Regions from separate parts of the Pseudomonas sp. RL_15y_Pfl2_60 genome, predicted to be linked through region 3. Evidence: predicted binding sites of a transcription regulator. Region 3 holds the regulator's gene; each other region holds the start of a gene.
What was found. The regulator sigma-54, encoded in region 3, starts transcription at its own class of promoters, with help from an activator protein. The targets are predictions, from matches to a motif close to ANTGGCATNNANNTTGCTNT.
Positions count from the first base shown of each region.

Region 1 (3,278 bases), on a different contig from region 3:
CCTGCTCGTCCGGGCAGGAGCCTTATTCGCTGTCAATGACCATTGATGAGTTCGAGAAAAGCAATATTGGCCAGTTGCGTGGAGGTGCGCAAATCGTTGCAACAGACCTGTCACCGACCATGTTGGCTAACTGTAAGTCAGGTGAGTACGACAGCTTGGCCATCGGCCGTGGCTTGTCGCAGGAGCGGTTGCAGCGCTACTTTGAGCCCAAGGCACCGGGACGCTGGGTGGTCAAGGCGCCGATCAAGAGCCGAGTCGAATTTCGTCCGCTGAACCTGCTGGAAAGCTTTGCTGGCCTGGGCAAGTTTGATGTGGTGTTCTGCCGCAACGTGTTGATCTATTTTTCGGCAGACGTGAAGAAGGACATCCTCACCCGTATTCATGCGACCTTGAAACCGGGCGGCTATTTGTTTCTGGGCGCCTCCGAGGCGCTCAATGCGCTGCCGGACCTGTATCAGATGGTGCAGTGCAGCCCGGGTATTATCTACAAGGTCAAATAAGGCCGGCGATGATCCAAAAACAGCAGGCCGATGCCTGCTGTTTTGCGTATAGGCACTGGTCTTTCGCACGGCTGCTGCATGCATTCGCACCCAGGCAAGGCCGCAATGATCGTTGGTTGATTCAAGTCAGTCCCTGTAGCACCTGCTGTCGATAAAGTGCCCGGCACTCGAGTGAGTGCTAAAGGACTTAGGTTATGGAATTACTTGTTTGGCAAAACGACCTCAATACCGGCATAGAGGTCATCGACAACCAACATCGGCGTATTGTCACCATGATCAACCTGCTGATCGTGGCGCAGCAGGAGGGTCATAGCCGCAGCGAAGTAGGGCATGTGCTCAATGACCTGGTCGATTACACGCTTTCGCACTTTGCCTTTGAAGAGTCGTTGCTTGAGGAGTCCGGCTACAATTTTACTCGTCCGCACAAGCGCGTTCATGAAGTATTCATCGGTAAGGTCAACGAGTACAACATGCGTTTCAAGGCCGGCGAGGACATCACTCACGAATTGATCAGCCTGTTGTCGCGCTGGTTGTTCAACCATATCCGCAATGATGATGCAGCCTACGCCAAGGTCGTTATCGACAATATGAATCGAATCACCCAAGACCGACAGCCTGGCGGCTGGTTATCGCGCTCCATGCGCAAGTTCTTTGGCTGATTCGCCAGCGCTGAACAAGCGTTCGGCGCTGCTTTCTGGCTGCTCATGCCGGGCCGCGCGCATCCTTTCAGCTTGATCCAGAACCCAGCTTGGCTTGACCGTGCCATGGCAGGCATTCGCCGTGCAGGGCGGCAAGGGTGCCGCAAAGACCATGCATAGGCATTGCCGCAAGCGGAAAACTGTTGCCGCTTTAGCCTGGTTATTCAATTTATTAATCCATAACTTGCTGTATTTAAAGGATTAAATTAATTGGCACAGGGTTTGCTTTGTTGCTTGCACTGAAAACTGCTTCGGCAAACGGCAAGGGCACAAACCATGAGTATCAGCTTCGCAAGCGCACTCGGCATTCACCAACAGGCACTGGGCTTTCGCGCTCAGCGTGCTGAAGTGTTGGCCAACAACATGGCTAACGCAGATACGCCTAACTATAAAGCGCGTGATCTGGATTTCGCCTCAGTGCTTGCCGAGCAGAATGCCAAGGCCCAGGGCGGCACCTTTTCCCTGAACCGCACCAATGCCCACCACATCAGCGCTGAAGGCATGGCCACTGCCGAAGCCGAGCTCAAGTATCGCATTCCGATGAGTCCCTCGCTGGACCAGAACACGGTCGATACCCAGCTTGAGCAATCGAACTACGCGCAAAATGCGGTCGACTTCCAGGCGAGCTTCACCTTTCTCAATAGCAAGTTCAAAGGGCTGATCAGCGCCCTGCGCGGCGATTAACGGAGACAGATGCCATGTCATTAGCCAGTGTATTCAATATTGCCGGGACCGGCATGAGCGCGCAAAGCACGCGTCTTAATACCATCTCCAGCAACATCGCCAACGCCGAGTCTGTGTCTTCGAATATTGACCAGACCTACCGCGCTCGCCATCCGGTGTTTGCCACCATGTTTAACCAGGCGCAGGGCTCAGACGGCGGCTCGCTGTTTGCCGAGCAAGATGCGGCAGGCAGTGGTGTCCAGGTGCTGGGCATTGTTGAGGACCAGAGCTCGCTGATGCCGCGCTATGAGCCTAACCATCCGGCTGCTGATGAGAACGGTTATGTGTATTACCCCAACGTCAATGTGGTTGAAGAGATGGCTGACATGATTTCCGCCAGCCGAGCTTTCCAGACCAACGTTGAAATGATGAATACCGCTAAACAAATGTTGCAGAAGGTGCTGACCCTGGGTCAGTAAGCCATCAATGAGGAACGCTAAATGAGCGTCGATAGCACCAGTGGCGTTGGCAGTTCGGTCCTTGATCAACTGCAGGTCAAATCGCCCAGCACCGGCACCGACAAAGAACTGGGTAAAGACGAGTTCTTGAACCTGTTGGTCGCCCAATTGAACAACCAGAACCCGCTGGAGCCGCAAGGTAACGGCGAGTTCATTGCGCAATTGGCCCAGTTCAGTCAGGTAGAAGGTATTCAGCAGTTGAACGGCAGTGTCGATACTTTGCTGTCGGGTTATCAGTCTTCACAGGCCTTGCAGGCTTCGTCGCTGGTAGGGCGCAAGGTGATTGTGCCGACCGACAGTGCGGTGGTTGATACCAGCGAAAGCTTCAAGGCCAGCCTGGTTCTGCCGACCAGCAGCAGCAACGTCTACGTCAACGTCAAGGACAGCGCTGGCTCGGTGGTTGGTCGGGTCAATCTGGGTGAGCAGGAAGCAGGTAACATCAGTTTTATCTGGGATGGCAAGGATTCGAGCGGCAATCTCATGCCGCCGGGCACCTACACCTTTGAGGCGGAAGCGACCTATGCGGGTGAAACCAAGGGGCTGTACACCATGCTTCCGGCCAACGTCGACAGTGTCACCCTGGGCGGCAGCGAACTCATGCTGAACTTGGCAGGGCTGGGCAGTGTGCCGCTCTCGCAAGTTCAGGTCATCGGTCAATAATCATCACGATTTAATGGCCGGCTGTTCCGGCAAAGGAGCTTTCAATGGCGTTCAATATCGGGCTTAGCGGTCTGCGTGCAGCGACCAGCGATCTCAACGTTACGGGTAATAACATCGCCAACGCAGGTACCGCTGGCTTCAAACAGTCGCGGGCTGAATTTGCTGACGTGTATGCGGCTTCGGTGCTCGGTTCCGGCAAGAACGCACAAGGCAGTGGTGTATTGCTCAGTGACGTTTCG
Region 1 is NZ_CAXAOE010000004.1:9,580-12,857, reverse strand. It holds gene cheR (protein-glutamate O-methyltransferase CheR) at 1-500, shown strand, start outside; gene AACY26_RS11580 (bacteriohemerythrin) at 695-1,159, shown strand; gene flgB (flagellar basal body rod protein FlgB) at 1,475-1,882, shown strand; gene flgC (flagellar basal body rod protein FlgC) at 1,897-2,340, shown strand; gene flgD (flagellar hook assembly protein FlgD) at 2,362-3,039, shown strand; gene flgE (flagellar hook protein FlgE) at 3,084-3,278, shown strand, end outside.
Region 1: a site for sigma-54 is predicted at 1,408-1,427, ahead of flgB (flagellar basal body rod protein FlgB). Genes of this name have one in related genera too.

Region 2 (3,278 bases), on a different contig from region 3:
CAGTGGCTCGTCCTCGGCGCTGTCCGGATGACGGATATCAATGATGACGTGACCGGCAAGGGCTTCGCTGACTTCCTCAACCTGAATATCTTTGCCCAGCTCGTCGATAACCTTATCGATCGGCAACTGGGTTGCGCTCTGTACTGCACGCTCAAGCACCGCCATGTCGAACTGCTTTTCTTCATAAGCAATGCGATCAGGCTTGGCTTTGGTGGTCGGGTTCACCGAAATCACACCGCAGTATTCGGGCATATGCTTGGCAAAGTCGGCGGTGCCGATCTGCGTCGCGGTATTGATGATGTCCTGCTTGTGGCTGGCCAACAGCGGGCGCAGCACCAGCTTTTCAGTGGCGGCGTCGATCACCGACAGATTCGGCAGCGTCTGGCTCGACACCTGGGAAATAGCCTCGCCCGTCACCAACGCATCAATTTGCAGACGATCACTGATCTGCGTGGCGGCGCGCAACATCATGCGCTTCAACACCACGCCCATCTGACTGTTATCCACTTTGCCGAGGATTTCGCCAAGCACTTCTTCAAAAGGCACGCTAATAAAGAGTACGCGCTGCGAGCTGCCGAACTTCTTCCACAGGTAATGGGCGACTTCCATCACGCCCAGCTCGTGGGCGCGGCCGCCGAGATTGAAGAAGCAAAAGTGCGTCACCAAGCCACGGCGCATCATCTGGTAGGCGGCGACGGTTGAGTCAAAGCCACCCGACATCAATACCAGCGTCTGCTCCAGCGAACCCAGCGGATAACCACCCAGGCCTTCATGCTGGTTATGAATGACAAACAGGCGCTGGTCACGGATTTCCATGCGCACAACAACGTCAGGCTCTTTCAGCGAGATGCCGGCAGCGCCGCACTGTTGGCGCAACTGGCTGCCCACATAACGTTCAACATCCATCGAACTGAATGGGTGCTTGCCCGCTCGCTTGCAGCGCACAGAAAAAATCTTGCCCGGCAATTGGTCGGCAAAGTGCAGCTTGCACTTTTCCAGCACATCGTCGAAATCACCCAGTGGGTATTCGTTGACTTCAAGGAAATGAGTAATGCCCGGTGTGCAGCTCAGGCGGTCAGTCAGCTCGCCGAGAAGCTTGGCATCGGTTAAGGTTGTTTCAACTTCCAGATTGTCCCAGACACCGCTAACCGAGAGCTGCGGATCGAGATCGCGCAACACCGAGCGGATGTTCTTCGCCAACTGCCGGATAAAGTTCTTGCGAACGGGCCGACTCTTGATGGTGATTTCTGGGAAAACTTTTACGATCAGTTTCATGGAAGCAACGCGCGCCAAGCTCGCGAAAAAACAGGGGCGCGGATTATAGCGGAAATTGTGCAAGGTTTGATCAAAAACCTTACCTAAACATTTTTACGCACCGTATTGGTGCTTTATCAGTTTAAATAGCACTTACTTGGTGCAGCAATATCCACGCAACTGCGAATAAACCCCCGGCGCGCCTGCGTTTGCGGGTTTTAGTCCATCACAGTGCACTGGCATGCAAATTGCTCCCTTGTGAGGCAGGTAGTACTGGCGGAGTATCCGCCGAGCTTTTCCGAATTTTGTGGGCTCAACAGATTGAGCCTTATCCGCCTGGAGGACAGCATGTCGAAGTCGATTCAACTTATTAAAGAACACGACGTGAAGTGGGTTGACCTGCGCTTCACTGATACCAAGGGTAAGCAGCACCACGTAACCATGCCAGCCCGCGACGCGCTGGACGAAGACTTCTTCGAACACGGTAAAATGTTCGACGGCTCCTCTATTCATGGCTGGAAAGGCATCGAAGCTTCAGACATGATCCTGATGCCGGTTGACGAAACCGCTGTACTGGATCCATTCACCGAAGAGCCAACCCTGATTCTGGTTTGCGACATCGTTGAGCCAAGCACCATGCAAGGCTACGACCGCGACCCACGCTCCATCGCCAAGCGCGCTGAAGAATTCCTCAAGTCGACCGGCATCGGTGACACTGTATTCGTTGGCCCTGAGCCAGAGTTCTTCATCTTCGACGAAGTGAAGTTCAAGTCGGACATCTCCGGCTCGATGTTCAAAATCTACTCCGAACAGGGTTCCTGGAACACTGACGGCGACATCGAAGGCGGCAACAAAGGCCACCGTCCAGCCGTCAAAGGTGGTTACTTCCCAGTTCCACCATGCGACCACGACCACGAAATCCGTACCGCCATGTGTAATGCCATGGAAGATATGGGCCTGGTCATCGAAGTTCACCACCACGAAGTGGCGACTGCTGGCCAGAACGAAATCGGCGTCAAGTTCAACACCCTGGTTGCCAAGGCTGACGAAGTTCAGACCCTGAAGTACTGCGTACACAACGTTGCCGATGCCTACGGCAAAACTGCGACCTTCATGCCTAAGCCACTGTACGGCGACAACGGCTCGGGTATGCACGTACACATGTCGATCTCCAAAGACGGCAAGAACACCTTCTCCGGCGAAGGCTATGCCGGCCTGTCTGACATCGCTCTGTACTTCATCGGCGGTATCATCAAGCACGGTAAAGCACTGAACGGCTTCACCAACCCATCGACCAACTCGTACAAGCGTCTGGTCCCTGGCTTCGAAGCTCCAGTAATGCTGGCCTACTCGGCTCGTAACCGTTCGGCATCGATCCGTATTCCTTACGTTGCCAGCCCTAAAGCTCGCCGTATCGAAGCACGCTTCCCGGATCCAGCAGCCAACCCATACCTGGCTTTCGCAGCACTGCTGATGGCCGGTATCGACGGTATCCAGAACAAGATCCACCCTGGCGATGCAGCTGACAAGAACCTGTATGACCTGCCACCAGAAGAAGGCAAGTTGATCCCACAGGTTTGCGGCAGCCTGAAAGAAGCCCTGGAAGAGCTCGACAAAGGTCGTGCGTTCCTGACCAAAGGCGGCGTGTTCAGCGACGACTTCATCGATGCTTACCTTGAGCTCAAGCACGAAGAAGAAATCAAAGTCCGCACCTTCGTACACCCACTGGAATACGACCTGTACTACAGCGTTTAATCCAGCCGGTATGACAAAAGGCCACCTTCGGGTGGCCTTTTGTTTTTTTACGCCTTGCCCAAACGCCGCTCAGCCCCTTGTTTTATGCGCCCGCACACACTGCAACATGCCGACACTTGCCAGCAGCGCTGAGCAGTGCAATCTTTATTAGCAAACTCAATTAAGAGATCGGCCATGCGCACACTAATTGCCTGCCTTTTACTCGCCGCCGCCCTGCCAGCCAGCGCGCAGATCTACAAATACACAGACGCCAACGGCAATACCGTTTT
Region 2 is NZ_CAXAOE010000006.1:357,775-361,052, forward strand. It holds gene thiI (tRNA uracil 4-sulfurtransferase ThiI) at 1-1,275, opposite strand, end outside; gene glnA (glutamate--ammonia ligase) at 1,603-3,009, shown strand; gene AACY26_RS18035 (DUF4124 domain-containing protein) at 3,184-3,278, shown strand, end outside.
Region 2: a site for sigma-54 is predicted at 1,490-1,509, ahead of glnA (glutamate--ammonia ligase). Genes of this name have one in related genera too.

Region 3 (3,278 bases):
GTCAATCGACACCGCGACGTTAGGGTGAACTGAATCTTTTTGCTGAAACGCTCGTTCAGCTAGCTGAGGCAGCAAGCTGGCCGGCAGGTTGTCTATGCAGTAAAAGCCGTTGTCCTCAAGTACATCAAGGGCGGTACTTTTACCTGATCCTGAACGCCCGCTGACTATTATCAAGCGCATGTAGGTTCCCTGTCGTTTAGCTGTTGTTCTGTACGTCGACAACAACCTGATACAGGGCGTCATTGCTTTGCGCCTGGCGCAGTCGCTCACGGACATCGCTGCGGTCAAGCATGCTCGCTATTTGACGAAGCAGCTCAAGGTGTTCATCCGTCGCGGCCTCAGGCACCAATAGCACGAACAGCAAGTCAACCGGGGCGCCATCAATCGCGTCAAAATCGACAGCCGATTCGAGCTTGAGCAAGGCGCTGATGGGTGCATTGCACGCAGGCAAACGGCAGTGTGGAATGGCGATGCCATTACCAAAACCAGTGGACCCAAGTTTTTCGCGGGCGATAAGGCTTTCGAAAATGTCTTGTCCATCGAGGTCGGGCAATTCGCGCGCAACCAAGTTGGCAATCTGTTCGAGAACACGTTTTTTACTGCCGCCCGGCACATTCACCAAGGAACGGCCGGGGGTCAGGATATTTTCAAGTCGGATCATAGGAGTTGGGCGATATCAACGGGCCATTGCGCCCTGTTGACGGTCGAGCTGCTTTTCCTTGTGCTTGATAAGTTGTCTATCGAGTTTGTCGGTCAGTAAATCGATTGCTGCATACATGTCATCATGTTCGGCGTTGGCGACAATTTCGCCGCCAGCAATGTGTAAGGTGGCTTCGATTTTCTGCTTGAGCTTCTCGACCTCCATAATGACTTGCACATTGGTAATCTTGTCGAAGTGGCGCTCTAGTCGACTGAATTTTTCGTCGATGTAGTCGCGCAGGGCGTCGGTCACATCCAGCTGGTGTCCACTGATGTTGACTTGCATACCGCTTTCTCCTTGTTGCCGTGTGTAAGAGACAGGCTGAGTTGCCTGCCGCCGGAACACTGTGGCGCGTAAGACCCCCAGAAATCGAGTCTGACACCTTTACGCCCTTAGTATGGCTGCTTTTAGCTAAGAGCGGGTCAGTTCGATAGTGATTGAGACGATCTTCCTGTTCATCAGCTGTTACATCAGTCGCTTGCGTTCACTTGAAGGCGCGATACCGAGAGACTCTCGATATTTAGCAACTGTGCGTCGAGCTACTTGAATGCCTTGTGTCTCCAGTAAACCAGCGATCTTGCTGTCACTCAACGGCTTTTTTGCATTTTCCGCTGCAACCAGTTTTTTGATGATCGCGCGGATCGCTGTAGACGAGCATTCTCCGCCTTCGGAGGTACTGACGTGGCTGGAGAAGAAGTATTTCAACTCGTAAATGCCGCGGGGGGTGTGCATGAATTTCTGGGTGGTCACCCGGGAAATGGTCGACTCGTGCATGCCAACCGCTTCGGCGATATCGTGCAGCACAAGGGGTTTCATCGCCTCGTCGCCGTAGTCAAGGAAGCCGCGTTGATGTTCAACGATCTGGGTCGCAACCTTCATCAGCGTTTCGTTGCGGCTCTGCAGGCTTTTGATAAACCAGCGGGCTTCTTGCAGCTGGTTGCGCATAAAGGTGTTGTCGGCGCTAGAGTCGGCGCGACGTACAAAACCTGCGTATTGCGCATTGACGCGCAGCCGGGGCATGGCTTCCTGATTGAGTTCAACCAGCCAGCGCTCGTTGTGTTTGCGCACAATGACATCGGGTACCACGTATTCGGGTTCGCTTGATTCAATCTGCGAGCCCGGACGTGGGTTGAGGCTTTGGATCAGTTCAATGACTTGGCGCAGCTCATCTTCTTTGAGCTTCATGCGCCGCATCAGTTGGCTGTAATCGCGGTTGCCCAGCAGATCCAGATAGTCATTGGCAAGTCGCTGTGCTTCGGCAAGCCAAGGGGTTTTGGCGGGCAGTTGGCGCAGTTGCAGGGTCAGGCATTCGCGCAGGTCGCGCGCGGCAATACCAGAAGGCTCAAACTGCTGGATGCGGTGCAGGACGGCTTCTATTTCGTCCAGTTCGATGTCCAGTTCAGGGTCGAAGGCTTCGAGAATCTCTTGCAGGGTTTCTTCGAGATAGCCCTGGACGTTGATGCAGTCGATCAGGGTGACTGCAATCAAGCGGTCCTTATCGGACATGGGGGACAGGTTGAGCTGCCAGAGCATGTGGCTCTGCAGGCTTTCACCGGTCGAGGTGCGTGTGGTGAAGTCCCATTCGTCGTCATCGCTGCTGCTGGGCAGGCTGCTGGCGCTGGTTTGGTAGACATCTTCCCAGGCTGTATCCACCGGAAGCTCGTTGGGGATACGCTCGTTCCACTCGCCATCTTCCAGGTTGTCCACGGTTTGCGGGGTATCCTGGAAGCTGGTTTCTTGGTAGCTGTCCTGTTGTACAGGCTGCTCGGTGGTCGCGGTCTCTGCGCCGTCGGCCATGGGGTCCGAGTTATCGAAGTCTTCGCCGTCTTCTTGGCGTTCGAGCATTGGGTTTGACTCCAGTGCCTCTTGGATTTCTTGCTGGAGATCCAGGGTCGACAGTTGGAGTAAGCGAATGGCTTGTTGCAGCTGAGGAGTCATCGTCAGCTGCTGGCCCATCTTCAGGACTAGCGATGGTTTCATTGCAGACCTTATTTACCGGCGTCTTTGCGCAATCCACTACAGGGCGCCGGATGGGCGCCTCAAGGAAGCAAATTATATGCCCGAATTGCAGTGCTTTGCCTAGCTGTTGACGCTAATCGGTTGAGAAAAACTGGGTTAAAGGCGGAATTCATGGCCCAGGTAGACTTCTTTAACCGTCTGGTTGGACAGAATCGCTTCTGAATCACCTTCCGCAATGAGTTGGCCGTCGCTGACGATATAGGCGGTCTCGCAAATATCCAGCGTTTCGCGCACGTTGTGGTCAGTGATCAGTACGCCGATACCCTTGGCTTTCAAATGGTGGATGATTTGCTTGATATCACCAACCGAGATCGGGTCGACACCGGCAAATGGTTCATCGAGCAAGATGAATTTCGGTGCGGTTGCCAGGGCGCGGGCAATTTCAACCCGGCGTCGCTCACCGCCGGACAGGCTCATGCCCAGGTTGTCGCGAATATGGTGAATATGGAATTCCTCAAGGAGGTTTTCCAGTTCAGCTTCGCGGCCTGCACGGTCAAGCTCTTTACGCGTCTCGAGAATTGCCATGATGTTGTCGGCAACGCTGAGCTTGCGGAAAATC
Region 3 is NZ_CAXAOE010000001.1:976,446-979,723, reverse strand. It holds gene rapZ (RNase adapter RapZ) at 1-180, opposite strand, end outside; gene ptsN (PTS IIA-like nitrogen regulatory protein PtsN) at 197-661, opposite strand; gene hpf (ribosome hibernation-promoting factor, HPF/YfiA family) at 677-985, opposite strand; gene AACY26_RS04640 (RNA polymerase factor sigma-54) at 1,166-2,680, opposite strand; gene lptB (LPS export ABC transporter ATP-binding protein) at 2,816-3,278, opposite strand, start outside.